One region of the Paenibacillus sp. FSL R10-2748 genome, then DNA from elsewhere that is predicted to be linked to it. Evidence: predicted binding sites of a transcription regulator. Region 1 holds the regulator's gene; each other region holds the start of a gene.
The links. Region 1 encodes LexA, which represses DNA repair genes until DNA is damaged. Its sites were predicted from a motif close to CGAACATATGTTCG; they were not measured.
Positions count from the first base shown of each region.

Region 2: addB (helicase-exonuclease AddAB subunit AddB) is a predicted target of LexA. The motif match lies at 3,948-3,961, and genes of this name have one in related genera.
Region 3: NSS66_RS21405 (Y-family DNA polymerase) is a predicted target of LexA. The motif match lies at 2,980-2,993, and genes of this name have one in related genera.

Region 1 covers NZ_JBBOTK010000002.1:162,967-172,990, forward strand. The annotation lists gene metH (methionine synthase) at 1-769, opposite strand, end outside; gene NSS66_RS07080 (1,2-dihydroxy-3-keto-5-methylthiopentene dioxygenase) at 1,053-1,595, shown strand; gene NSS66_RS07085 (HAD family hydrolase) at 1,695-2,489, opposite strand; gene NSS66_RS07090 (hypothetical protein) at 2,644-3,153, opposite strand; gene NSS66_RS07095 (DUF896 domain-containing protein) at 3,274-3,480, opposite strand; gene NSS66_RS07100 (LysM peptidoglycan-binding domain-containing protein) at 3,589-3,957, opposite strand; gene lexA (transcriptional repressor LexA) at 4,146-4,772, shown strand; gene NSS66_RS07110 (hypothetical protein) at 5,055-5,357, shown strand; gene NSS66_RS07115 (hypothetical protein) at 5,595-5,759, shown strand; gene NSS66_RS07120 (hypothetical protein) at 5,800-5,940, shown strand; gene NSS66_RS07125 (PLAT/LH2 domain-containing protein) at 6,639-7,130, shown strand; gene NSS66_RS07130 (hypothetical protein) at 7,663-7,770, opposite strand; gene NSS66_RS07140 (CPCC family cysteine-rich protein) at 8,656-8,925, opposite strand; gene NSS66_RS07145 (hypothetical protein) at 9,431-9,817, opposite strand; gene NSS66_RS07150 (hypothetical protein) at 9,825-10,024, opposite strand, start outside.
Region 2 covers NZ_JBBOTK010000004.1:521,891-531,914, reverse strand. The annotation lists gene addA (helicase-exonuclease AddAB subunit AddA) at 1-318, opposite strand, end outside; gene addB (helicase-exonuclease AddAB subunit AddB) at 315-3,881, opposite strand; gene NSS66_RS15395 (class I SAM-dependent rRNA methyltransferase) at 4,119-5,498, opposite strand; gene NSS66_RS15390 (Na/Pi symporter) at 5,642-6,664, shown strand; gene NSS66_RS15385 (NUDIX hydrolase) at 6,654-7,088, opposite strand; gene mtaB (tRNA (N(6)-L-threonylcarbamoyladenosine(37)-C(2))-methylthiotransferase MtaB) at 7,193-8,536, opposite strand; gene NSS66_RS15375 (16S rRNA (uracil(1498)-N(3))-methyltransferase) at 8,538-9,302, opposite strand; gene NSS66_RS15370 (site-2 protease family protein) at 9,491-10,024, opposite strand, start outside.
Region 3 covers NZ_JBBOTK010000008.1:92,027-102,050, reverse strand. The annotation lists gene NSS66_RS21415 (helix-turn-helix domain-containing protein) at 74-289, opposite strand; gene NSS66_RS21410 (hypothetical protein) at 1,644-1,967, shown strand; gene NSS66_RS21405 (Y-family DNA polymerase) at 2,158-2,745, opposite strand; gene NSS66_RS21400 (hypothetical protein) at 3,577-4,068, shown strand; gene NSS66_RS21395 (hypothetical protein) at 4,139-4,603, opposite strand; gene NSS66_RS21390 (helix-turn-helix domain-containing protein) at 5,066-5,281, opposite strand; gene NSS66_RS21385 (hypothetical protein) at 5,233-5,565, opposite strand; gene NSS66_RS21380 (GNAT family N-acetyltransferase) at 5,927-6,484, shown strand; gene ppdK (pyruvate, phosphate dikinase) at 6,756-9,428, shown strand; gene NSS66_RS21370 (ABC transporter substrate-binding protein) at 9,647-10,024, shown strand, end outside.

The sequences.
Region 1 (10,024 bases):
AGCCCGCATTTGGATAACAGCTAATAGCTGCAGAGGACATTTCAGACAGAGAGCGAATATGATCACGCATAAACTCTGGACCTGTAGCACAATTCAATCCAATCGAAATTGGGTGCAAGTGTTCCAGTGATATGCAAAAGGATTCGATATTTTGTCCGGCCAATGTCGTTCCCATAGGCTCAATCGTGCCTGAAATCATTAGCGGAAGCTCGATACCTGTCTGCTCAAAAGCTTGCCGAATTCCGATGCTTCCAGCTTTGACGTTAAGCGTATCCTGTGAGGTCTCCAATAGCAGTACATCGACCCCGCCTTCAATAAGCGCCAAGGCCTGCTCTTGATAGCTTTCAATCAGTTCAGCAAATGTAACCCCACCTGTGACAGACAAGGTTTTCGTGGTTGGGCCCATAGCTCCTACTACAAAACGAGGCTTGTCCGCAGTGCTGTATTTATCCACCGCGTTACGCGCCAGTTTGGCCGCCACCAGATTAATTTCACGGGCACGTTCTGGTATATCGTAATCCGCCAAAACGACGGATGTTGCTCCAAATGTATTCGTTTCAATTAGATCTGCTCCGGCCTTCAAGTATGCTTCATGAATCCCTTGAATGACATCCGGTCTCGTTAAGACCAGCATTTCATTACAGCCCTCCAGCTCTTCCCCACCAAAATCATCGGGGGAAAGGTCTTCCTGTTGAATCATGGTGCCCATGGCCCCATCAAGAAGGAGTATTCTTCGTTGTAATGCATCCTGCAAGCTAACTTTATCCAAATTTCTTCACCCCCGCAAAACGTTAAATCCTAGTTTAGCAGAAACCGTATCATTTAGATAGATTGAAGTAAAAACATACGTTTTATACAGGTTGTTCTTTGTAAAAATGACTTCTCTTATCCATTTTTATAGTTTGTAGCATTATAGAGCGTACTTAACCCTGCATCCTTTAGCTATGGTCATTTGCATTATAAAATGTTGAAATCCTGTATTGTACAACGTTTCAAGACATGGTATTCTTTATACAACATTAATCCAAGTGGAAAAGAGGGAATATATATATATGGCCGAAATCTTAATACGTAATACGAATGAACGAATTAGCGGTGAAGAACAAGTACGTGAATTTCTGGAGAGTCACGAGATATTGTATGAACATTGGGATGCTTCCAAATTGTCTGGGGAGCTGCAAGAAAACTTTACCTTAACAGATGATCAAAAGGCCGCTGTTCTCAAAACATTTGAACCCGAAATCAAGGATTTAGCCGCACGTCGCGGATATAAAATATGGGACGTTATCACTTTATCTGAAGCAACGCCGAATTTGAACGAGCTGCTGGCCAAGTTTGAGCAAATTCACACCCACACCGAGGATGAAATCCGTGCCATTGTCGCTGGTAAAGGCATCTTCATCATTAAAGGCCCAGAAGAGATCGGCTATTTTAACGTAGAGCTTTCACCGGGGGACGTTATCTCCGTACCTGAAAATATACCTCACTTCTTCACTTTAATGGAGAATCAAAAGATCGTCGCAATCCGCTTGTTCATCGAAGAAAATGGCTGGATTGCCGAACCGTATGAAGATCCAACCTTCATTAAAGCATAATTACGAATTTATCCTTGTGTGAATAAAAAAACTCCCTCTGCTCTGTAACAATAGCGAAGGGAGTTTTCTTAATACTCGTTTCTAAAGACTATTGATTTCTTACTTTAACGATTGAATAATTCCGTCCAATTCAGACAGATGCTTGATTTGGAACTTCGGCTTGATCTCTGTGGTATTGGTTTTAGTGTTTCGGTTCACCCAGACCGAGTGTACACCTGCTGCCAACGCTCCTTGAATATCAGTCGTCAGTTTATCTCCTACCATTAAAGCATGTTCAGGCTCAATACCAAGAAGCCCCAAAGCATGCTGGAATATAGACGGATCAGGCTTGCCTCGACCAAATGAACCTGAAATTACAACATGATCAAAGAAAGGAGCTAATTGAGGAACTCCATCCAGTTTCTCCTGTTGTAGATCAGGGGAGCCATTTGTCAGCAATAACAGCTTGTAATGTCCCTTCAATTGTTCTAGAATCTCGAACGTTTCTTCATATACATGTGGACGCGCGCGTCTTTCCGAAGCAAATTGGGTAGCCAGCTTTTCCGCCAACTTCTCATTATCTATCCCTAGTTGCTGGAGTCCTCTGCGCCATGATTCCTTTCGATAAACAGGGGCCAACTGTTCCAATTGGCGGAATTCAGGTTGCTCACCTGCTGTAAAATTCGCCCACAATCCTTCAAACGGATTAATGCCGATCATTTGAGTAAAACTAAAGGTTTCATAGGATTCATACAAAGCGCGTGCTTCCTTACGTACGGCTTCCTCCAGAGTTTTTGGATCAACGCCTGCTTCACGGGAGCCTGTTTGACACGCTGCATCAAATGCCTCTTCTACACTACGTTCATCCCACAAAAGGGTATCATCAAGATCAAACATTACCGCCTGAATCGTCATCTGAATTATCCACTCTCTTTCCACAGTATATGTACGCCTATTTGCTTGATTAAGCATTTGAATCGTTATGTGTGCCCATATTAAGCAAGCGGCCGCAGCATGTTATATGAAATAACATCATACGGCCTTTGTTACAGAGCTACAGGCAAATCAGTTATTTCTTGTCTACCTGTATCTGATTGGATAGCGCAAACTTCTCAAGTCGCTCTGCAATGGCATCCGTGTCATAGCGACCTAATGATTTTGTGAAAATAAAATTACCACCCTTACCTTTTCTTTCAACGGTTACGTAACCCTTTTCAATCTTGATGGCTTTCATGTCCCCTGCCGTCATTGGACGTTCTCTACCACCTTTCAGCATATAGAGAGTATCCTTTCCCACTTTCAAATAAGGACGACGGATGAAAAAGATAACAGCCAGCATCAAGTACAGGCCGAATACAAGCCAATCCATCCCTCGCATACCGGTCTTAGTCAAAAAGTAACTCATAAGCATGTACAATACAGAAAGACCAGCCAGCATAATTGGCACAGTAATGTTACGGCCACGGAAAATATCCATTGTAGAACCTGCGCCGCTAATGGTTTGAATGCCTTGCTTTTTGCGCGATTTATTTAAATGCGCTGTGTTTTTGCGTACTTTTCTTTCAAATGATCGGGCCATCTCTCAATTCCTTCCCAGATATATTACATTAAAACAATTGCCTCAAAGCTGATCTATATAGATACCATAAAAGGTACCTAAAACAAAAGGCAAATTGCAGGCTTGGGCACTTTAACAACATTAATGCTTCAGCCCGTCATTTCCTTTCGATGTATCATCGTCCACAAATTCAATCGTCTCAAGCTGCTGCCGAAAATTACGGCGAATGTTACCTAAATAAATTTCCCGAAGATTGGCGCGCTCTGTGGCTTCCTCTTCCGTCAAACCCTCGGATTTTGCTTTGCGCGCTAATTCATTAATGCGCTGTACCAAGCTGTCTATATCCAAATTGTGTCCCCTCCATAAAAGCAAAGATATAATACACTTTGACATGTAGAAAAGAGCTTGTCAAGGCTCCCGTATTACGCTCCCTGACAAGCTCTAATAGTCTATAGATCAGAAGTTAGGAAGCTTGAGTACCTGACCTACTTGCACTCCCCGATCCTCCAAACCGTTAATCCGCACAATTCCTTCTATATATACCCGTGTATCCATTCGTTCCGGTTTATGATTTGCGGCAATCTCCCACAACGTATCCCCAGGTTGTACGGTCAGTTTAGTCACTTCTTCCTTGGAAGCTGAAGGTGCCGCGAAAACTGTAAGTACACCTGCCCCTGCAATCCAAGCAACAATCACTATAATAAGAAGCTTAAGTAAAAGAGTATTGGTAATAATCTGCATAAAACGTGCCCTACCCTCTTTTCGAGTCTCCTGTAAATTTTCTAAATTCATCGGAAAAATACTTTGATAAGTGCTATATTTCATCATTGGCCGTGTCCTCCAAACGTTTGTTCTTATGTTTTCACAATATAACACGAACATTTGTTTTGTTCAATAGAAAAGAGAACAAAAGTTCGCAATTATTTTCAGGGATTATTTAGAACTTATGTTTGTACGAACGGAGGTTCTATGCTATAATTTTCCCAAACGTTACTAAATGGGGTTGATACGGTATGTCTAAGATTTCGAGCCGCCAGCAGGCCATTCTTGAATTTATCCGCAATGAAGTGCGTCTAAAGGGATACCCCCCTTCTGTACGCGAAATAGGCGAGGCTGTCGGATTAGCCTCCAGTTCTACGGTTCATGGTCATTTGGATCGTTTAGAGAAAAAAGGACTCATTCGCCGCGATCCTACAAAACCACGGGCTATTGAGTTACTCGGTCAAGACGAATCGGATAATAGCAACTTGATTAATTACTCCATTAGTCGTGTCCCCGTCGTCGGCAAAGTAACTGCTGGCCTTCCTATTACGGCGACAGAAAATATTGAAGATTACTTTCCTCTTCCCCAACACTTTGTTGGTGAGGATAAAATATTCATGTTATCTGTTGTAGGCGAAAGCATGATTGAAGCTGGTATTGCTAACGGAGACTATGTAATCGTACGTCAGCAGCAGACCGCTGATAATGGTGATATTGTTGTAGCTATGACAGATGAAGACGAAGCTACAGTTAAAACCTTCTACAAAGAAAAGGATCATATTCGGCTTCAACCTGAAAATCCAGCCTTTGAACCGCTTCGCCTGACACACGTCAGCATTTTGGGCAAGGTTGTAGGACTCTTCCGGGACTTCCACTGATTTCTCGTTCTTTCTTCCCCGTTATTCTATCCACTAATACAAAACCGGCTGCCTAGTGCAAGCCGGTTTTGTATTGCTATTATGTTTATTATGTATCTCACAACTATTTTTTCATTTCAGCAACCTATCCCTATTTTTTCTACTAAAAATCAGCCTCCTCATCTCAAATAATCCCCCACTGACCTTGAGCAGCTATACTGTCATGGGCAAAACTAATAGATCTTTCTTTGTTTTAGATAAATATGGTATATTAATTACTTATAGCTCTGTAGGAGGAATTAAATGAAAAAAATTATAATTTCAGCGTTTGTTGTGATATTTATCGCCATAAGCTGTGTAGTTCCAACAATGGATCATTTGTATGCAAAAGAGAACTCCCACATAACAACCTATGACCGTATTAAGTATATACAAATACTTATCCATTTCAGGTATTTAGAAAAGCAACTCGAAGCTGTAATTTTCGAAAGAAATAATTATCCAGAAGACAGCCAAGAATATAAACAGCTCTCTGAACAACTGAATCATATTCTTGCTCAAGAGGCGTACTACGAGAAAAAACTTAACACTCTTAATAGTAAATAATTTTCATACTAACTGCCTATTATCTTTATCTACACTATTAGACTCATGCCGACCTGCCTGTAACATTCTCCTGCAACGTAAAGTTGAAAAGGCGAAGACAGGTTCGCATGAGTTTTTTTTATTATCCATTAGGAATATAGGTACTAGCTTCTTTTTGCTTTTAATAGATTTATGCTGATACATTACTATCACAATTGACATATGTATATAGCAGAACTAAGCAAAGGAGATATGCAGATGATCAGAAATAGAGTTAAAACGTATAAGCATCGCATCGGGAAAAACAGATATCTGGTCGTTAAAGTCTTTCAAGCCGCAGCTGCTAAAACAGGAAGCGGAAATGCACTAGCAACCAATGCCTTGAATATCAAAATTTCCAAGCGTAAGCATAAACGCCACTAAGATTTAACCGTACCTTCATTTCTTGAAGGGAGGTGATATTATGAGCAGAAGACATTGCAAACGTGATTTAAGAAGAAGAAGATTAAACATCCGTTCCACTCAAAGAGCCATTGCGCGTGCAAGAGGTAACGCACTGGCTGTTAATCTGTTTAGCGTAAATGATAGACAACGCAGACGTTAATAATTGTTTTCAAGCAAAAGCGGGAAGGATTCTTCCTGCTTTTTTTGTGTTAAACGATACACCCAACTCCTAAATCCCATAGAACTGCTAAATTCAGTTGCCTTCCTTTTAAATACCATACATATTCAACTATGCTTCCACTGGTTAAAACAGAAGCGAAATGGTACCCAGTCAAAAGCAGCAGCATTCTTGACTCAAATACTTTGTGTACAACTGACCACACCTATAGCCCTCAAACTTGCTTCAGCTTTTTTCACTTAAGTATTCCGGCTGTATATCCGTCCATGGTTTGTACGTTGCTGCATTGTTTGCTCAATTTTTTATTTTAAAACTTTATAAGGCCCCACTTGCCCACCACCGTATTCCACAAGCTCCATCATATCCTACTCAACGGATGGACTACAGATGCTCTTATCTGACTTAATGCAGCTGAAAACAATTCGATATTCGATCAACTCTTCATATGTATGATTCATGTTGGTCACCTCGACAATTCATTCTGGATAAGCGCTAAAAATCCTTCTCTAAATAATCATCTCCTTACATGATTATTAGAAAGCTAATATCCGACACATAAAGATAAAATACAACAAACAAAGACAAGAAAAAAATTTCTCTTCACAACCAATGAACTATGTACAAATACATTACACATGTATAACATTAAATACAAATACTAGAAAGGTGGTAACAATTTAATGAAAAAAGTATCTTTACTAGCATCAGTAGCAATGCTTATCTCATCTGTAGCTTTTGCTGCACCTTCTTTTGCAGATCAGGTCACAAGTGACACTTATAGTTCATTACAAGACTCAAATAGAAGTATAGAGTCTGTTACGCCTTTTGCTAATGTTGAATATGTCGTTACTGTAAATACGGCCAATCTCAAAGATGCTGGAACAGACTCGAACATCTCTATAACTCTGTATGGTTCTAATGGAGATTATGCTACCGCTACACTCAATGGTAGCTTTGAACAAGGAGATTCCGATACAACAAGAATCAGCACTAGTAACCTAGGTGACATCAGAAAAATTACTATTAGAACTGATGGATCTGGGTATAAACCAGGTTGGAAAATCGCTAATGTCAAAATATCTGGAAACGGGAAAACTTTCTCATTTGCAGGTCCTGACCGTTGGCTTGGTGACGGCGGCTCCGCAGATTCCGAAACACTTTTTCCATCCTAAAAACAAATATTCATACAAAAGACTCTGTCGATATTTGGATAGAGTCTTTTTGTTTTGGATGAATAATCCTACTAAAATTGTATCGCCGTAATTGTAACCCTATCTCAAGAATCAATTTTAATAATAAACTCACTAATGAGAAAAATGTTATGTAAATTTGCCATATAAACAAAAGCTAAGAAATGACCGCTGGAAAAGTATATTGAATCTTCTTAATACTATACTGAAAGATGTGCAAAGTATCGTGCGTATTATCGCAAATAAAAGACTCATACCAGTTATTGTTGCAAACTAATAAGGCCCTATCTGAGATTAAATTTAGGTATTAGGAAGGATTATACCCATTCAATGAAACTTTCCCCATCTTACAAAATACAATAAGCGCAAATCTATTATGGCAGGAAATCCACCAAGTATTCGCCAAAAGAGAAGCGAATACTGTAGCTATTGCCAAATAGCTTATGCGCTCATTGAGTTCAACTATTTGCCATCCATGAGTGAAGTGGTATTATCCAACAGTTCTTTTCACGAATTAAACCCAAAGTGATTTAGTGATGATAACTAAGAGAATAAAGAGCACTAAAATTGCCGCTGTAGAAGTCCATACACCGCCGCCACCTGCACCTTCATATGCACCCATGTCTTAAACCTCCTTTATTTGTCGTTCACCTTAATATATGTATAAATACGTTCAGTGATAGGGCATGCAGGTAAACAAAACAAAGGCTCACACCCAGATAAACCGGTAGAGCCTAATAATCTTTATAAAAGAATTAATTTCAAGATGATTACCAACAAAATGAAGAGTGCCAAGACAGCAGCTATCGATGTCCAAATCTTCCCGGCCGTCTCTTCGTAACCTCTTTCTATTCCTCTCACACGTAACGCCTCCTTTGTTTACTCCACAGGCTATGCGAGGTCTTGTTTATGGGATGGACTTCTAGGAAAATAAAAACACTTTACCAGCGTATCCAGCAAGGTGCCACTGATGAAGAACTTTTACTATTGCCACAACTAAAGAACAACAAGAAGGACTCCTACAGCATTTAGCTGATAGAGTCCTTCTTTATATCTGCCTTAATTCAATTTAATTGCATTGAGTTATGGCTTCGAGTATATATTTTTCACTCCTCAAGACTCAATTAATGAATTCTACTATATTCCAAAACAATAAACATCCCGTCAGCGCATGCCAGTAGGGTATCACCCATTCTTTCGGATTATGCAACGGTTTGGTGATATTTCAAAAGAATTTATGTAAGGTCAAGCTACTCGCCTTACGATATTAAACGTTCTGTCCAGTTCCAAGTACCTTGGCTTGTTACTTTGATCTTATCCCCAACGATAAAAAAGGCCGTTTTTGTGGTGGAATCCCCGAAGAAGCCCTTGTACCACTCTTTGCCTGGCTAATCGATTAAACCCTTCGGCGCGTTCCAGTGCCACCCCACATATCTATATTTGCTCCTTCAAAAACTTCAAGAAAATTCCTCTTAACATTAGATGGAAAGTAGAACTAACGTTCCAGTTAGTTATAGGGTTCCCAGTTCGTATCGCGTATATCTTTATCTGAGGCTTTTCTCACAAACTCTATGCATTTTTCTTCGCAAGCGCCAAATACTTTATAATTTTGCTGGCCCTGTCTTAAAGATACTATGTTTGCCCCGCCATCATAATCAGGATCTGCAAACTGAATACCATCATCTTCCCAAAAACAAATTTCACAAATATCATAGGTTCCAGGCGGTTCATCGTTTAAGGTTTTGTAACCACAGCAAGGACAAGTATATTTTCCCACCGCTATAAGACCTCTCCTTATCTATGTATCTATTTTTTTGTTCCGTTAGCCAGTTAAGTGAGTCCTTCATTACTTGTAATTAAAGGAGATAGGAAGATATCTTTCGGATAAATCGCTTTAAACTTTAAACATCAATATATCGGTCTGTATATCCTGTCTGTATCTGTATCAATCACATAACCAACCTCTGTGTCATCTTCAAAACGCAATCGATTAAAATTATGAAGTCGACAAAATATATCAGGTAAATCTCTAATATTAAGAGTTATCATTTTTGCTTGTATATACTTTTGATATAGTTCTTCTTGTGTGCATTGGTGACCAGTAATCAAATTTTGAAAAAAGTAACCTTCAATTTTAATAATCATAAAATCACCACTGGTGGTTAACCATTTTTTATAAATTTAGAATACTTACATAACAATTACTCAACTAAAGCGCATATTAACTTAACCTTAGTGAACAAATTAAAGCTCCCTTTCTAACACATTTGCTATGATAACTTCTATTTTTCTATTAATTTATTGAATATTTCTCTATCTTTGGAAGTAAAGTCGGAAATCCGTTTCTTTTGCTCGTACGTGTTGGTACTTGAATCCAATTTAATGAAGCCATTCTCACCAACCACATATACGATATTTTTTTCTATTTTATAAGACAGAACGTTATCAATCACTGAATTTGGAGCTTCAATTTGATGAGTGTATAGTATTGGAGGCTCACCCGCTCCTCCTCCTCTGTAAATCTGAAAAGTCCCATCTCCAAAAAACTCTAACGTATCTTTGCCATATGGGTACTTCCTGATCGTGTCGTCTCCAGAATTTGCCATAAAAATTATAGTAGTAGCTATAACTAGTAGAGAGATCAAGATGTAGATGTATCTGCGCTTCATCTGCACTTCACACCTCACTTCCAAGTTTTTTTTTATCAGTTACTGTAACATAAGATGTATACTCATTGAGTGTTCCCCATGATTCCATTAAATTTGTTAGGTTGGCCGCAGCCCAACCGAGCTTGTTGTACCCAGTAAACATTTGTTTAAAATTATATTCAAAATTATATACATCATAATATATTGTAGTAATTTTCCATTGTCCGT
Region 2 (10,024 bases), on a different contig from region 1:
CGATAGCTGGCGGCGTACATGCTCACTTTCCGGTTCCTGCTCCAGTACACGTTCCAACGCTTCGCGTATCCGTTGACGCATTTCGGCGGCGGCTGCCTTCGTAAAGGTCGCTACCAGTAACCGATCCACACTGAAGCCGAGCTGGGGATCGACGATTTTACGAATAATACGCTCTACGAGCACCGCTGTTTTACCAGACCCTGCCGCTGCCGCGACCAGCATGTTATTACCAGATTCCGAAATTGCACGCCACTGGTCATCACTCCACATACTGCCTTCCGGCTTCGGCATGCCTTTAGTGTTTGACGTGCCTATCATTGGTCCATTCCTCCTTTCCCTTCCTGTGTATGACCCAGCAGATTCCAGATCTGATCCTTACCGGGTTTACCCCATTGATTGTAGCCACTACCGTCCAGACTGTCGTCAAATTGACAAACAGGCTTAAAAGAACAGAAGGTACAAGCCGTCTCTTGCTGGATACGATAAGGTTCAATGGCCACATCGCCCTCTGTCATCCGTGTGCCAATCGTCCGGATATTATGACGTACCGAAGCTAGCAGGCTGTCCCACTGTTCCGGCGAAGCAACCGAAGCACTGCTATAAAAACTGCCGTCTGCTTTCACCGCAACAGGTAAAATAGAGGAATATCCCTTGTCCAATGCTGTATCCATTTGCCCAACTACATCCCGATCCGCGAGCAATAATCCCTTCATCTTAAAACGTTTTAAAAGCTCCTGACGGGCCTGTTCTGCGCTAAGACCGTTAGGCGACTGCAACATCGGATTGTGGACGTGAAAATACAGTGTACCCGCTGGATAAGCTGTCTCGCCCAACCATTCCTCCGCCGCATTCAGCAGCACATCCAGGTAGGTGAGCATCTGCAAGGACAGGCCATAGTACACTTCATGCAGCTTGAGATCCTTTTGGCTAGATTTGTAATCGATGACACGCAAAAGTAACCCCTTTTCTCCCTCTGCCACATCTACACGGTCAATCCGTCCGACAATTTCCATTACAACGCCGTTATCTAACCGGAAGCTTAACGGAGGAAGCTGCTGACCCGGCCCAAAGTCTAACTCCAGCCCAATCGGCTCAAAGCTACCTCTTCGCGCATGTTCACCTAAAATCAACGAGGCACGGCTCACGATGTCTTTCAATTTACGCAAAATGTAGCCATACCGCTTGGAGCTCATTAAAATCTCGCCTTGCAGACGAGGAGCCAAACGCTCCACTGTACTTTCCGCCTCTTGGCGGCATTCCTCCGTGCTGAGACTGCCCCAGCTGACATTGCGTTTACGCAAATTGATCGCCATCTCTCCAAGCGCTGCATGAAATAATTGTCCGATATCCGGGGCCTTCAGGCGATACATTTGACGTTCCTTCAAACGAAGACCGTGAGAGGCAAAGTGCGAAAATGGACATGCCACAAAACGTTCCATACGAGATACGCTGGTACGCAGCTTGCTGCCGTACAGACGGCGGCTCGTTTCCTTCTGCATTTCGGCATGGTTCTCGTAAAAAAGTGAGGTCAACAGCTGACGCAGCTTGTCCTTCTCACGCCCTTGCTGGCTTGCGTACCAGTTATATACCTCCCACCAAGGGGATAAAATGTCACCGCCACGCCGCCAATGCCGTAATTGCGCAATGAGCTGCGGTAAAGCCTCGGACGGATGAGAAGCATACTCCCATTGCGTCGTCCAAGCATCCCCAGGCAAAGGGTATCCAGCCAGTGGACGCTCGTCCAGACTAGGAAACAGGTGCCGCACATGTCGTACTAACTCAGACGGCAGCAACGACTTCCCTTCTTCATCAGTCACTGCATAGCTCATCCACAGGCTTTTACCGGCTGAAGTAAGGGCCGTATAAGCGAGAAAACGTTCGTCCAACAGACGTCTTGTCATATCCGGCGCCAGCTCTACGCCTCGTTCGTTTAATGCCGTACGCTCCTGCTCATTCAGCACACCGTCCTCATGGAACACAGCCGGCATCACACCTTCGTTCATACCTAGTACAAAGGCATGTTGAATACCGGACACACGTGTACGGTCCGTGTTTCCGACTAGAACCTGATCCAGAGCTGGCGGAACAAGTCCCATACGGAACTCAGCCAATCCCGTTTCCAGCACACCCGCAAACAAAGAGGTATCCAGCCTCTCATCACCCATCATTTCGACAATTTGATCCAGTAGTTCAAGCACCGCATCCCATACTTGACGATGCTCCTTCGCCTGCTCAGGTTTTCCTGCTTCCTCTGCCTGATGAATGAAGGCGTCCAGCTTGTGGCCGATTTCTGCATCCTCCAGTAACAGATATACCGCTTCACACTTCTCAAGTGCAGTTCGTGCCTTGCCGACACGTTTCTCAAACGCACGTAAAGGCGTCACGATCACATCCCGGCACAGTTCCATCAAATCCAACGTTTCATCCCGTTGACGGCTCCGTTCCTGCTCCTCCAGCTCCAGTGACAAGCTGGGCACAGCCTGCCACGGGCGACCGTCTGTCCAACGGCTGCCTTGTATTCCGCAGGCTAGTACATAGTTTTCCAAACGGTCCATCTCCTCACGGCTCACCCGACCATCCAGCGGCAGGAGAAGGTCTGTTTTGACCGCACGGAATACATCCTCATATCGCCAACGACGCTGCACGATATCCAGCGAAGCCCGAATCAATTCCACTAAGGGATGATGCAAAACACTTCTCCGCTGATCCAGAAATACTGGAACCTCATATTGTTTGAATATCGGTTCCACCCATGGCTCATAATCTTCAATATGACGTACAAACAGGGCCATCTCCCGATAACGAGCGCCCTCATCTCGGGCCAGACGACGCATTTCGCGTACAGCCCCTTCCAGCTCTGCACGGCGATTAGCCGCAGTGTACAGTTTTATGCCTTCCGGCTGTTCTTCTGTCCACTGCTCTCGTAGCTGCTGCAGCCGCATCCATTGTTCCTGATTCCGTAACCCTGTACGATGTTCAAAGTTAGCCTCCAAATACGCCAACGCCGGACGCTCCTTAAATCTCGGCAGCGGATCAGGGCGCAGTAATTGTGTCTGCGTCTCTATCATCAGCTCGTCTGCCATTCCTTTGAGCTTTACATACGTAGCCGCTGAGGGATGAAACAAATCCAGCTCATGCGGAAGCTGTCCGCTCTCGTAGCTGCGGTTGCAAGTCAGCGCCACCGTCAACGAAGAAGCGTGCAGCATAAGCTGCTCCACCACCTTGTATTCATGTGGTGTAAACCTGCGGTAGCCATCCATCCAAATATCTGCCCCACGCACAAGGGAAGACTCAGCAATCTGTTCTGCCAGCATGCGCAGCGTATCTTCACCGTCAATATATTTAAGCGTCAGCTCTCGTTCAAAATCCTCATAGATTAGACTGATATCTTTGAGCTTGCCGCGCAAAATCGGAGTTGACTCTCCAGCAGCGTTCATTCGCTCCAGTTGCTCCGGTACAGACCGAGTATCATTTCCATACTGCTTTAGCTCCGTAAACAATGTATTCAACCGATCCACAAAGCCGAGCTGGTCTCCCGAATCCTTAAACAAACTCAGTTCATCCTTGCGACGACGAATAATTTTATATAAAAGCATCTTCTTGCCTTCTTCCGTTACAGGCACCAGTGCTGAACCCCCGGTTTCCTGCATAACTAAATAGGCAAGACGATGAAATCCCATCACTTGGGCGCGCACCGACCCCTGAATACCGTTTCCGGCTTCTGTAAGTAACGCATGCTCAGAAGCAAATGACGATTGCTCCGGTACAAGTAACAGCATAGGCTTACCTAGCGGCTCCTCGCGTAACATAGACGTCATTTCATTGCGGATTAACGTACTTTTACCACTCCCAGAGCGGCCAATCAACAAGCGAACCGACATGATGCGGCCTCCTTTCCAACGAACAACATTCTATTAAACAGTATAGCATATCAGGCAAGGGAGAAAAGAACGTACGTTTGCCATGTTGTAGCAATTCTTCCTCCCTCTAAAAAAACAAATCAGTCCCGCAGATTGGCTTGGTGCATGCCTTCTCTACAGGACTGATTTATATCTAAACGAGTCTATTTTACCTATTTAATCACCAAAAAGGCGATTGACTTTGACCTTGTATGAAACCTACAGCTGTGTCCGGCTGCGCACCTCAAAGATGGCGAATTTCAAGTAATGGCCTTCCTCCACACCCAAAATTTGAGGATGGTCTTTACCAGCCGCTCTCCAGTCTACCAGACGAAGGATTTTGCCGGCATCTGCCGCCGCTTCCTTAATGGTATCTAAAAACAACTCTGGCCGCATATGGAACGAGCAGCTCGCAGTCACCAGATAGCCGCCCTCATTGACCAGCTTCATCCCGTGCAGGTTGATATCTTTATATCCACGTGTAGCTCCTTTGACAGCGTTCTTCGTTTTGGCAAAGGCTGGCGGATCAAGAATGACCACGTCAAAGGTGCGTCCGCCACCTGCTGTCAGCGGCTTGGATGTATCTCCTTTGCCCCCGGCTCGTGCATTGCGTTCCTCTACACCTTTCACTTGATTGCGCAAATATTGAAAAGCATCGTCGACGACAAACTCGACGCGTTCCTCAAAACCGTTCAGCTTGACATTATCCCGCGCACTTTCAATCGCATGCTCAGAAATATCAAGACAAGTTACTTTTTTAGCACCATGTTTACATGCATTGAGCGTAAAGCTTCCCGTGTGCGAAAAACATTCCAATACGGTTGCGCCATCCCAGAATGGGAATTCAACAACCTTACCACTTTTATTCACTGGCTTCATGACCGTTGTGCCCGCATCCCCTGAGTCTGCAGCTACTTCTTGTAGCGTAATTCCACTACGTGCTCCCCAACCTGTCATCAACGGTGCTATGGCCGCACGATTTTCACGCTGGTCAAAGAAATAACCCGTCTTCTGGCCCTCTACAATATCAACCTTGATTTGCAGGCCATTTTCCGTCACTACCACATGACGCGGACAATCACCGTACAAAGGACCCTTCGTTTGTTCCAATCCTTCCAGCTCACGGATGGATACATCACTTCGCTCATATATACCAACAGGACCCACTACTTCAACGAGCGCATCCCTGATTTCTTCCCTGCGCCGATCCATGCCAAGCGTTAACAACTGCACGACTAACACATCACCAAATCGATCTACAATCAGTCCAGGCAAAAAATCAGCCTCGCCGTACACCAACCGATAAGCGTTTCCCCCGGTCACAAAACGTTCGCGGTGCTCCAGACATTTGCGAAAGCGTTGGGCAAAAAAGTTTTGATCCATTGCTTCCAGCGGCTCGTAGGACATCACACGCACTGTAATTTGTGAAGCTGGATTATAGTAACCTGTCGCCAAATAACGCCCCTGATGGTTAACGATACTGACCAAATCGCCTGCCTCTGGGTCCCCTTCGATCTTGGCTATTTCGTTTTTAAACACCCAAGGGTGTGCGTGCTCCAGCCTTTTTTTACGGCTGCGTTCTAATATTACTGAAGGCAAAATCCTTCACTCCCATTCTTGGATTACTCAAAGTCCTTAATATCGTTCCGTAAAAAAGAGCTCAGCCATGCTTGTCATGGCTGTCCCCGACAGATCATAGGCTGTTACATAAGTATTTTCACCTAGAAAAGGGGGCTATGCCCGTGTTTATACATGTTATACTCCCACTGTGCGGCGGGCTGTTTATTTTTTTGGGCGGGATGAAGCTGATGGAAGCAGCCCTCCGGCATTTGGCCGGTCCCTTCCTCACCCGCTGGCTGAACCGCGCCACAGTTTCACCTTGGCGGGGCATGCTGTTCAGCTCAGGCATTACGGCCCTGCTGCAAAGCAGCACCGCCGTAACGGTGCTGACGATCGGACTGGTCAACGCCGGGCTGTTGACCTACGGCCGCACGCTCGGCATCATTCTCGGCACCAATATCGGCACCTGCCTGACCACTGAGCTGATGGGGCTCCAGCTTGGCATGCTGGCTGTTCCGCTGCTCTGCGGCTCACTGCTATGCTGGAGCACTGCCGTCCTGTGGGGTGAAGCTGTCCCCAGTCGCCAGTATGCGTCCGCTGGAGCTTCACCCGGCTCCAATGGGCTTAGCCGTCCGCAGGCTGTACAATATATCAGCCTCGTCTTTGCTGGATTTTCGCTGATTCTGGCAGGTATCCGCGTAATGCAAACAGTCGGCCCCTGGATTGAGCAGGCCGGACTATTCCGCTGGTTTCTTGATCACGCTGCGGCCAACATGTGGTGGGCCTTCGCTGCTGGAGCCTGTCTGACCGCGCTGGTTCACAGTAGCGCAGCCGTCATTGGCATGGCGATTAGCCTTGCCGCTGCGGGAGCCTTGCCAGCCGATGTGGGGATCGCCATCGTCATCGGCTCCAATGTAGGCACCTGCGTAACCGCCCTCATTGCCGCTGTTGGCGGCAGCGTGTCCGGCAAATTTGTAGCCTGGTCCCACGTGCTGCTGAACGTAGGCGGAGCCTTGCTCTTTATGCCGTTGATCCCTGGTCTGGAGATGGCCGCTGCCTGGATATCTACCGAGCCCGGAGCCAAAGTAGCCCATGCCCAAACTCTGTTTAACGTTATTAGCTCTCTGCTGGTCTTGCCTCTCTGCTATCTACCTGTGTGGACGCGTTTAGAGGATCGTATATCTCCCGACAGAATCAAACGTTAATTCCTAGCATGGACAGCGCCTTGCTTAAGATGACATCATTATTGTCATATCCACCCTGGCGCTGGAGACGCCATGCTTCCTCAGGCGTATGCCACGCAACTCCTTTAATTTCTTCGATCTGTGCCTGTAAATCCCCATCCAGTGCCTCTACGAGATAATAGTGTACTTCTTTATCTACTTCCCCAAATTCTGGATGATGATACGTATAAGCAATCATATCTACATGCTGGATAATCCGCCCGTTCAACCCTGTTTCCTCGCGAATTTCACGTAAAGCCGTCTGTTCGATTGTTTCTCCCAACTCCATCTTCCCTTTAGCCAAGGATACCTTGCCATATCGGTCAGTAATGAGCTGAATTTCAAGTTGCTCCCCCTGTTTGCGAAACACAACGCCGCCTGCGGAAATTTCCTTTTTTGCTGCCATCCTGTAATCTCCCTTCCTTGCGCAACAAGGATTCCGTCCTCTCTGTAAGGAAAGGCGAAATCCTTGTTTGCCATCTCTATTGCCTGTTCAGGCTTTTTTTGTTCTTACAGAGCTGTTTGCAGCCCATTCTCTAGTACGCGAACCAATTGGCCTTCACTTTCATTAATGCCCGCCTTCGTCAGCTTCACGCGGCATACCTTGCCAACCAGATCCTCAGTACCTTCAAACGCCAGTTGAATATAATTGTCACTATATCCATGGAGTATGCCGCTATCTTCGGTCCCTTTCGGTGCAACTTCCGGAATGACCTCCAGCACCTGACCTACAAACTTCTCAGCATACGCCAATTGCATTTGCTCTGACAGTTGTATCAGCTCATGCACTCGTGCATTTTTCACGTCTTCGTCCACCTGATCCTCCATACGCGCCGCAGGAGTTCCACTGCGCTTGGAGTATGGGAACACGTGCATTTCCGAAAAACCGATTTTTTTCATCAGCTCATAGCCATTGCGGAACATTTCATCCGTCTCCCCAGGGAAGCCGACAATCACATCCGTTGTAATCGCTACATCCGGCATTGCTTTGCGAATCATAAGCATTTTGTTATAAAACTCTTCTGTGGTGTACTTGCGACGCATCCGTTTCAACACGGTGTCGTCCCCCGCCTGAAGCGGTATGTGAAAATGACGAACCAGCTTGGTGGAACGATTCAGTACATCAAGCATTTTTTCATCAATCTGGCTGGCTTCAATCGAACTGATACGGATACGCTCTAGCCCTTCCACCTTCTCCAGATCCCACAGCAGATCAGATAGGTCGTAATTATCCATGTCGTCACCATAACCGCCAGTGTGGATACCTGTGAGTACAATTTCCTTGTAGCCTGCGTGCACCAGTTGACGCGCCTGTGCAATAATACTCGCAGCATCACGACTACGGGATAGACCCCGCGACCACGGAATGATGCAGAAGGTACAGAAGTTATTGCACCCATCCTGAATTTTCAAAAAGGCCCGAGTATGATTAGCAAAATCAGGCACATCCATTTCCTCAAATACACGCGTTTTCATAATATTGCGCACGGCGTTCACCGGTTGACGCGTCCCTTGAATTTCCTGCACGAACGGAATGATTTTGTCTCGATCCTGAGTCCCGATAACGAGATCAACGCCAGGAATATCCATAATTTCGGCAGGAGAAGTTTGGGCGTAACAGCCCGTCACTGCCACAATGGCATCTGGATTCCGGCGAATCGCGCGGCGAATGATCTGACGACTCTTTTTATCACCGGTATTCGTAACGGTACATGTATTGATAAGATAGACATCAGCAGTCTGCTCATCAAAGTCCACCTGTTCATAACCTTCATTTTTAAACAGCTGCCAGATCGCTTCTGTATCATAAAAGTTTACCTTACAGCCCAATGTGTAAAATGCCACTGACGGCATATTAAACCCCTCCCATTTCTCCTGTCTCATATAAAATGCATGCCAATGCAGCCATTCCTGCGGTCTCCGCACGCAAAATACGTCTTCCCAGTCCTGTAGACTGTGCCCCGGCCTGCTCGGCCTCCAGGCTTTCCGCTTCAGTAAAGCCGCCTTCCGGGCCTACCACCAGCAGAACACGCGGCATGTCCGTCGACGCCCATTGTCCTGCCAAAGGCTGGATTACATCCCGTAGCTGTTTACCCTGCTCTTTTTCATAACAATAACATATCAAATCATACCCAGCAAAAGAAGCCAGAAGTTCTTTCCACGTCATGGGCGCGCTAATTTCTGGAATCCGGTTACGGTGGCTTTGTTCAGCCGCTTCCTTCACAATCTTGCGCCAACGCTCCAGTCGCTTGCCTTCTTTTTTGGCATCATACTGCACGACCGTACGCTCGGACAAAAACGGTACAAACCCGGTTGCTCCGATTTCTGTACATTTTTGCATCACCGTCTCCATCTTGTCTCCTTTAGGAAGACTCTGAGCGATAGTGACCTGCACATGCGGTTCAGAGGTCATCTTCAGCGGCTCAATAATCGTCGCCGTAACATGATCCTGCTCAATCGTATCCAATGCAGCCAGCGCTTCCCTAGATATCCCGTCACTAACTATAATTTTGTCACCACTACGGCCCCGCATGACTTTAGCGATATGTCGCGCGTCCTCACCCGCAACAATCACGTGATCTTCTAGAAATTGCTCTGCCGGAATAAAATAACGCTGCATTCTCTCTCACACCTATTCCTGGATTTTGCAAAATCCTCATTCTAAAAATAACTGTTATCCACTAACGTTCCGTACAAAATCCGAATAAATCACCAAGCAACATCATATCATCTTTTGCGCCTGTATGACCAGTCTGTTCCCTCTTCCATTCAGGTTATACCTACCTATTCTCGTAAAAAAAGGAGCCCTTAGGCTCCAAACAATCCAGTGATATAAAAAGAGAACTGCAAAAACTGTATATAAATCATCTGGGCCAGCGTGTAAAGAGGTTCAATCGTTACAGCTCGAACCTGCGGAATGACCAGGATAAGCAGAAAAATAAAGATCGACCACTGTTCAAATTGCTGAAGTTTACGGCGTACAGGAGTGGGGGCCACATCTTCCACAATCCGGTATCCATCCAGTGGAGGCAGTGGGATCAAATTAAAGATAAACAAAAATAGATTTAAATTGATCAGAGCATTGATAAACAAATAGATTGCTTGAGCCACCCGTTGGTTCTCCATCCCCGGCAATACTTGAAAATGAAGGAGCACGGCATAGATCAAAGTAGTAACAAATGCAAGCAACAGATTGCTGAGCGGACCCGCAGCCGATACGATAATGCCCATGAGGCGCGGACGGCTAAAATTGTCACGATTAACCGGAACTGGCTTGGCCCAGCCAAAGCCTCCGATCAACAGCAGCAGCGTACCCAGCAGGTCAATATGCACTGCCGGATT
Region 3 (10,024 bases), on a different contig from region 1:
AACTCGACCACAGCAAAAACTAAATAAGCTGCCTCCGGTAGAGTAACTGGAAGCAGCTTATCGCTAAGGACTCTTATTTTTTCATGATAAACTCAAGAAGTTCGGTTTTCATACTCTGGATGGCATCCTCTTTTGGCATAAGGATAAATTTACTTAATCGTTTAATATCTGGATCGAAATATTGGAAAATTGCATTCATAGCCTCTACATCGGATTTGGTTTGGGCAAGTTCTACTAATTTCATAAACTCATCATCTGACATAAATCGTGAAGCACCTTCTTTTTCCATTTGTTCACCGCCTGTTGTGTAATATGTAGTTCCTTGGCAACTTGGCCTTCCTTTTTATCGTTTATGTAAATTTCATAGATGACCTTTTTGCCTACCTCAGACCTTAGTCTATTAATGTATGATTTCATCATTATTTTGTTATCAGATTCTTCCGAAAACGAGGTTTGAAAGAGATTAGGCTTGGATTCTAAAGAAATTTCACGTTTCCGATTTCGTTTTGTACGATACTGCATTCTCCAAGCAATTCTATAAAGCTCGCGTCGGTAATCTTCGATAGCACCCATCGGAAATTTCCTCCCTTATGTTCATATACGTACATATAAGGTAGGAGTTCTCAAAATCAATATAACAACCAATTTATAGAATCAATTTTCTTTTTTTAGCGAATATAATAAAATTTTGAATTCTTTTGGAATTATCTGAAATTGCCGTGCAGAAACCCCTAAAATTCCGTGAAGAACCCGGGCGATTATATCGGCTTGTGTTGGTTCTTTTTTTGTTGGAAAAGTGGGGTGTATCATCCATCTGGCTCAGAAAAACTGGTGGTTGCAGGGGGATATATCATGGGATGGTTAGCAGAGGGCGTAAAAACGAAAAATTGACTTGACCATTCAGGAAGCTACTATAGTTGATGTTGATTATAGTGGGTCAACCATGCGGATCAACAGTAGGTATCAATCTCACGTTTAGTTGTGAAGAGTGAAAGAAAAGATTCTTCATTGAATCCAGCAGTGCTGGTTATGTAGGTATATTTATGTATAAAATGATATATATTTTTTCTTTTCTAGGCTTAATTCAAAAGGTTCATTAAAAAAAAGCGAGCATCTTGCAGCTGTTGGTATATAACTTGTGCCGTGTCGTTTAGGTAATCAGACAGAAGAAGTATTTCGTCCCATACATGCTGTGTAAATTTGAGATGTAGCAGCTCCACATTTTTGTCCATTGTATGATGATCGGACAACAGGTAGGTGAGATCTTTAACTGATATGATTTCATCCATTATAAATACCGTCTTTCATTGGTTATTATTTAGAATTAGATATTTTTACGCCAATCGGCATAAAAATTTTGTGAAGAGTCAGGATACTTTTAAAGGATTACGATACGACCCAAACTATCCAAGGGTCTAATGATTCCCGTGGTTTTCACCCTGTCCACCTCCGTTATTTGATCCAATAATACCAATATATCTTTAATTTTGCCTTTGCTAATAGGCTAAATTTACACAATTTGATTTGCTGAGATCAAAAAGAGAGGCAGGGGCTGTCTCTCTGAATGGTATGATATTAAAGTAGCATCTAATTGTACATTCCAGTAAGATATATTTAAAAATTTATGTTAGAAAGAGGTAATTATGTTAAAACATCATTTTTCAAAAAAATTGAGACAATCCATTGGAAAGGGAGAGTGTTTTTCTTTAATTCGATGGATGGTTATCTTGTTACTAGCTTTAAGTGTTTCTTTAGCTATGGCTGTTTACGGGATCTTATCAATAGATCTACCGAATTGGATAAAGCCACTGCCACCAAGCAACTGGATTGGATTTTATGGAAGTATGTTCGGGGCATTCCTCAACGGATCGGTGACCATATTTATTTTTAACGAAACACTTAGAGAAAATCGGAAGACGAATAGTGAAAATAAGCGAGTCCAAAGTTTACCGCTGCTGAAGCTATGAAGGTGTTATTGATATTGCCGGTTCGAAACATAGTGTATAAAAACTTCAATCTAGTCGTTTCGTTTAGAGATATTTTAGGGAATCACTACCATCAAACTTATAAACTAGGTTTCTCCAGCAACGATGGTCTTCCTATATTAACCTTAAAATGTACCACATCACCCATGTGGAAGACTGATAAAAAAGATTCCTATTTCATACATACGGAGTGACTTAAAAAAAGAATAGTACAAAGGTCTGTACTGCATAAAACAAGGGAGTAACGCCGAATATATAAAAGCGACCATAGAAGGTCGCTTTTTACATTTAGACAAATTGAGTAGCTCTGTAGAAGGGCTAAGCGAATTGTATATTCTTGCTGATAAATCCCTGTTGAATTAATCCTTTTCTTCATCTTTCTTTCAATCCCCCATATGTCTTTCACCAGCGGCGGCCACAGCAGGTGGGGAATATCCTGGTACGTGCATTCTGCGATCCCTGTTTTCTTGGAGTAATTGTCCAACTCCAATTTTGCAAGGAGCTTGTTCGGACCGATTCCAGCTGTGGACGGTAATCTAAGCTGCATAAGAATATCTTTCTGGATACGTTGAACTGCTTCGAGTGTTGTCCCGTGTAGGTGTGCTGTGGCATCTAAGGTAATCCAACTCTCATCAACGGAATATGTAGAAATAGCTTCAGTCGGTACGTACTGGTTTAGTAATTTAGTAATAGTCATAGATGTGTCCAGGTACAGTCCCATCTGAGCATTTACCATCTGGATACGCGGATCGGGAGGGATTTCATATAGTCGGTTTCCTGTCCGGATACCGAATTGTTTTTTAAAGCTGGAGAAGCCACAAGAATTACGGAGCCGGGGCGATTTTTATCGCCTACAACTGCTAAGAGGGTAGTAAGTGGGCCGAGCCCTCTGTCTACAGCTTCAATGGAAGCATAAAAGACTGGCAATAAATACAGGCGACCTCGTGATGGGGAAGTTTTGAGTAGTCAATCATGCTGTACCCCCTCTCAATATAGAACATTTGTTCTTGTGAATATATCACGAAAGTCCTTAGTATATTCATTATAATTTTTTCCTTTTTGGCGATAGAGTAAGTGTCATACAAGGTAAGGGAAATATTTAAAATCTTTATGCCACAAACCAATGCCGATATTAACAAGTAAAACAAGCCCCAAAAAACCTAGACAATCTAAATACCAGAGTATGGAATATGTATGTAGTTATTGTATAATAATTGTAAATACAGTGAGAGGAGAGAACATGCTAAAGAATCCAAATTTCCTTATTTTAATAATTTTCTTGGCTACATTAACAGTGCGAATTGTATATAATAATCCACCCATTATATTTATGACTGGTTGATGGGTATATACGCTATCCGTTTGATTGGCCGGACGTTGTACGAAAAATACCAGAATAATCATAGGACCAGTAATGTAACCGATACGATTGTAGAAGTGATTATGGTTATGATTTCAGTCGAAATTGTTCTGTTTTTATTTATGTCACAAGAAACATGGATGCATAAGTTGCTTTTTTTAATCGGAGAATCCTATTTTCTCATTTTATACTTTTTAAAGAAATCATACTAAAAAATAAGGAAGTGAATTGATGAAGAATCGAACTATTAAGATTGCAGTTGTTATTGTTTTAGTACTAGCATGGGGCATTTATGGCACTTATTATTTTTTGAATTTAAATACCTCTATTCAAAAAGCTGTGTTGGATCAGGTCGATATGGATAATGTCTATCTTCAGATTATAAGAACGCACACTAAAATTACTAATGAACCAGTCGATTATAACGTGCATGTGATGGAAAAGAGTGGAGTTAAAGCAATTTTGGATCAATTATCTGGCATTGAGCTTAAAAAAACAAGCGGAATGAATAACGGGGATAAAGTTCCTTTTTACTATACTATTATCATCCGCCCGAAAAGCAATCAGGATTCAACATTGAAGTATGAAATTACATTTAAGAATAATAAGTTAGTATCTATCTTTAATCAGGAAAAAAATTATAGGCAGGAATATATGATAACAAACGAATTCGACTACCACTCGTTCAAAAATTCAATCGATAAACTTTTCCAGAAGGAGTAGTTAGTTTGTATGAAAAAAGGTCGGTTGTCAAACTCAACCGACCTTTTTCTCAGTTATTTAGGAATCAGTCTTAGAAAACTTCCCATCCATTTCCGGAGTGTGCTTTTTGCACAACGCCATTACCCGAAATAAAACGGATAACGGTACCGTCTTGTAGAGTGTACTCAAGGAACGGGAATTTAATCTGATAAAGATCGTATCTTCCACCGTAAAGGGCAATTTGAGTGTTGATTTTATCAATGCCCGCAATACCGTCGCTAATGACATTTTCGACTGTCGAACCCGTGCCTGAGGCAAATAGCGTAGAGGCGAGGGAAGCAATTCCCATTGCTACCCCTACTGGTGTACTTGCAACGAAGACCAGCCCCAGAACCGTAGCTGTTATTCCTGTCAGCCCTGCTACGATTGCAGCTGTGTTGGCAGAACCACCTCTGAAATTACCGCTCTCTAATGCGACACGTTGTGCTTCACTCATTTTTAGTAATTGATACGGACTTGCCGTTACTGTTGCTGCATACTCTCGTGATCTTGCCATAATATATCAACCTCCTGATTTTTTGTGAGGAATTGATGGAGTCGCTGACATCTAAATGGCTCCACATTTATTTGATATCAGTCTTCAATTCTCATTCACTTATGTAGGTGATTTAAGGCTGTGAATTACAACCAAATCGTGAAAATTACGAAGACATGAATCTTCTCTTATTCATGTGCTTTGCTCCGATTATCCCCTACACATATGTAGGAGTTGGGGGCTGTAACTACACAACCTGAACATGCATTTTTTTCTGGATAAAGAAATTCCCCTTCTGAGCCCCTTAGAATATATATTGGAATACCCCGCTGGTTTATCCAATATAATATCCGAAATATGGGCAAGGAAAAATAAGAGTTGAGGAGTGTGTTGGATTTATTTTACAACAGACCTCAACCACAGCAAAAGCTAAATAAGCTGCCTCCAGTAGAGTAACCGGAAGCAGCTTATCGCCAAGGACTCTTATTTTTTCATGATAAACTCAAGAAGTTCGGTTTTCATACTCTGGATGGCATCTTCTTTTGGCATACGGATAAATTTACTTAATCGTTTAATATCTGGATCGAAATATTGAAAAATTGCATTCATAGCCTCTACATCGGATTTGGTTTGGGCAAGTTCTACTAATTTCATAAACTCATCATCTGACATAAATCGTGAAGTGCCTTCTTTTTCCATTTGTTCACCGCCTGTTGTGTAATATGTAGTTCCTTGGCAACTTGGCCTTCCGTTTTATCGTTTATGTAAATTTCATAGATGACCTTTTTGCCTACCTCAGACCTTAGTCTATTAATATATGATTGCATCATTATTTTGTTATCAGACTCTTCCGAAAACGAGGTTTGAAAGAGATTAGGCTTGGATTCTAAAGAAATTTCACGTTTCCGATTGCGTTTTGTATGATACTGCATTCTCCAAGCAATTCTATAAAGCTCGCGTCGGTAATCTTCGATAGCACCCATCAAAATTTCCTCCCCTTGTTCAAATACGTACATATAAGGTAGGAGTTCTCAAAATCAATATAACAACCAATTTGTAGAATCAATTTTCTTTTTTTGGCGAATATAATAAAATTTTGAATTATTTTGGAACTATTTGAAATTTCCTTATAGAGAGCCTCTAAAATTCTGTGAAGGGTATGGGCGATATGGGAAGCTACTAGAAGACCAAGTGTATGCTGGTATGGATGACGAGCAGGAGCAAAAAGAATCATGTCTGGCAAGCGGAAGGAACCGCTGTTGCAAAAAAGAACAGGTGAAGTCAGACGCTCATTTTTTATGCTATATTTTATACATAAGGAAAATTTGAGAGTTGAGGTGCAGCATGACATCAATGACTATTGTCAAATCATCCGTCACACCAGAATTAATGGCTTTTCAGGCAAGCACTGAAGATCAGGCTGAGGTTCAGGAGTTAATTTTAAAGACGGCCAGATGGCTGCACAGCAAAGGCTCCACGCAATGGGGCAACTTACTTAAAGGAAAAGATGATCACAACTTGGGCGGCGCTATTGCACGCGGAGAAGTGGTTATTTTCCGAGCATCGGAGGACCATAGCCTGGCAGGCGCAGTGATCTTGCAGCAGCAGCCCAGTGCATGGGACCGTAAGTTGTGGGGACTAGACGAAACGGATTCTGAAGGAGGAACCTCAGTATATCTGCATCGTTTGGTTGTGGATCGCGATAGCACCGGGAAGGGGCTAGGCCGTGAGCTGATGCAATGGATTGAACAAGGCATCCACTTCACAGGCAAGGATCGAATCCGTTTAGACTGTATTGCGGGCAATGACAAGCTTAGCGAGTTTTACAGACAATGCGGTTATACGTATATAGGCGAAACGAACGGCTATAATATTTTTGAAAAGATGCTAACAGAGATGTAGAAAAATAAAATCTGAGCTGAGCAAAGGGACGTCTAAACAGATGTCCTTTTTGTTTTTTTAAGTCGTGTCATTCTATCCCGATATACGTCTAATTCCGAATTAAAGTGTTTTATAAATAAGTTTATTCATTAATTAAAACATCATAAATGAATGTTATAGGTATATATTACGTCATATATATTGAAATTTCCTCCTGATTTGTGTTACAACTTTAAATAGACATATAGATTAATTCAGGCATGTATCTCGATAAGTGGAGGGAATGAATTTAATGCTGAAAAGAGTGTACTCATTTAACGAAGGTAAGTTGGGGATGAAAGCGCTACTAGGAGGAAAAGGCGCTAATCTCGCGGAAATGACGACACTGGGTCTCCCGATCCCTCCCGGCTTCACGGTGACCACCGAGGCGTGCCGAGCCTACTTTGCTTCAGGCGGCAAGCTTCCGGAGGGCTTATTGGGGGAGATCGTAATCGCCCTGCACGACATTGAGGAAGCGCAGTCGGCTATATTCGGAGATACGGAGCGGCCTTTGCTGGTATCTGTCCGTTCAGGCTCGGTAACCTCAATGCCCGGTATGATGGATACGATTCTGAATCTGGGTCTGAATGATGAAACCGTGCGTGGATTGGCAGAACAGTCGAGAAATGAAACCTTCGCCTATGACTGTTACCGCAGATTTATTCAAATGTTCGGCGAGGTCGTGCTAGGGATAGACTCCATCCATTTTAATCAGCTTCAGGAGCAGAGCAAGCAAACCAACGGGCGTGTCAGTGACCAAGAGGTTAGCGCAGGAGAATGGAAGGAACTGATCGCAAATTATAAAGATCTTGTCGCAGAGCGGAGTGGACAGCCGTTTCCACAGGATGTGTATCAGCAACTGCAACTGGCGGTGGAGGCTGTATTCCGCAGTTGGAACAATATGCGTGCCAAGGTTTACCGGAAGGCTTTCGGCATTCCAGATGAACAAGGAACAGCAGTGAGCATTCAGGCCATGGTGTTTGGCAATCTCGGCAACGATAGCGGAACCGGAGTGCTCTTCACTCGCAATCCCTCCACAGGTGTGAAGGAACTGTACGGTGAGTATATGGTAAATGCTCAGGGAGAGGACGTCGTGGCAGGAATAAGAACGCCTAACCCTATTCCACAACTTTTGGAAGAGCTGCCGCTAGTCTATGATCGTCTGGAAGAGCTGGCCTCATTGCTGGAGTGTCATTACCGGGATATGCAGGATATCGAATTTACGATTGAAAAAGGCAATTTGTATCTGCTACAGACGCGCAGCGGCAAAAGAACGGCGCAGGCGGCTGTAAAAATAGCTGTGGATCTGGTGGAGGAAGGGATTATCAGCAAAGAGGAGGCTATCCAGCGGATCGAACCGTCCCACATGGACCAGCTGCTGCATCGCTCCATTGATACTTCCACACCGCTGGAGGCAATTACCCAAGGTTTGCCAGCCTCGCCTGGCGCAGCGAGTGGGCGTATTGTATTCGACGCGGATACGGCAGTGAACTGGACTAAGGATGGGCAAAAAGTCATCCTGGTCAGTGTGGAGACCTCACCCGATGATGTTCACGGAATCATTGCCGCCGAAGGGGTGCTGACGAGTCGAGGTGGGATGACCAGCCATGCTGCTGTGGTTGCAAGGGGCATGGGTAAACCCTGCATTTGCGGCTGTGACGCGCTGAGCATTGATCTGAGCAGTCGGGGCGTCAGTATCGGTACCCTGACCTTTCAGGAAGGGGAGGATATTTCACTCGATTCGACCACCGGACAGGTGTACCAAGGCAGTCTGTCGCTCAATGAGCCGGTTATTACACCGGAGTTACTGAAGCTGCTGGAGATTGCGGACGGCATTCGGACGTTAAAGGTCTACACTAATGCGGATACGCCACTCGACGCAGTCAAAGCCCGTGAATTTGGAGCCGAAGGCATCGGGCTATGTCGGACGGAGCATATGTTTTTCTCTGGCAATCGTCTACCTATCGTTCAGGCGATGATTTTGGCCGATGATCAGGAGGAGCGGATTCTTCATTTGAATCGTCTGCTCCAAATGCAACAATTTGACTTTGAGGCTATGTTCAGTGCGATGGACGGTTTACCGATGACGATTCGCCTGCTGGACCCGCCGTTACATGAGTTCCTGCCGAATCTGGAACAGCTTCAGGAGCGACATCGGGAGCTTGTGCTTTCCGGCGGCCATGCGGAGGAGCTCCAGCGTCTTAAAAGCACTATCTCCAAGGTTCATGAACTACGGGAAATTAACCCTATGCTGGGTCTGCGCGGTGTTCGGCTGGGCATTCTGTTTCCAGAGATATACGACATGCAGATTGAAGCGATCTTTAAGGCCGCGGAAGCGGCACTACGCAGGGGCGTGGATGTGAGACCGGGGATTATGATTCCGCTGGTCGGTCACTCCAATGAACTCAAGCAAATGAGGGAACTGGTTGATAAGGTAGCCGTTCAGGTGCTTAGCGAGGAATTTAAGTGGTTCAAGTATCGGGTGGGCACCATGATTGAGGTTCCAAGAGCAGCCCTGCTGGCAGATAGCGTGGCCCAGTACGCGGACTTTTTCTCCTTTGGAACCAATGATCTGACGCAAATGACCTTTGGTTACAGTCGAGATGATGCTGAAGGTAAATTCCTCGGCTCCTATATGGAAAAAAACATACTGGAAACGAACCCTTTTCAGGTGTTGGATCAGGATGGCGTAGGCAAGCTGATCGAATGGGCTGTTGTCAAAGGCAGGGCAAAAAAGCCTTTTCTGGAGACAGGTATCTGCGGCGAGCATGGCGGGGATAGTGAGTCTATTCTCTTTTGTCACCGCAGCGGACTGGACTATGTCAGTTGCTCACCGTACCGGGTGCCATTTGCCCGCATTGCCGCTGCCCAAGCAGCTTTGCTTGTCAGAGCGGAGCAACCTGAGGGAGCGTTGTCCGCTTTGTAGCTTATTAGCATATTCAAGGCAGCCTTGCTTCAAAGGCTGCCTTGTTCGTTTTACAGCAACATTGATATGCAGATCTCGTCGAGAACAATAAATTTTATATAGAAATGAAAATGGGGATATCGTGTCTCGCCCTCCTACATATGATGATAGGGAAAGTTTTGTAAGCGTTTCAAAAAAAGAAGACATACAACCAAGTGAAGCTACAGGAGGCGGTTAAGGTGGACAATTACATGAGCTGGATAAAGATTGGATTTTTCCTCAGCGTTCTGTTTTTGCTTGCAGCGGCATGCAGTACCTCTCCCAAAATAAAGAACACAGACGGGCAAAAAGTGCGGCTTACGATGCTGGCTTGGGGTAATCCTGCGGAGGTGAAGGTGTATCAGCGGGCGCTGGATGCATTTGAAAAGGAAAACCTATATATCGAGGTTAAGCTGGTGCCTGTGCCGGGAGACCAATATGAGCAAAAGCTGCTGACACAGCTTCAGGAAAGTCGCGGACCGGATGTGTTTTATGCGTATGAACCGACGATTGCGCGTTTGATCGGGGCGAAGCAGGTGCAGCCTTTGGGTGAGTTTTTAAATAGTGATGCGAGTGAT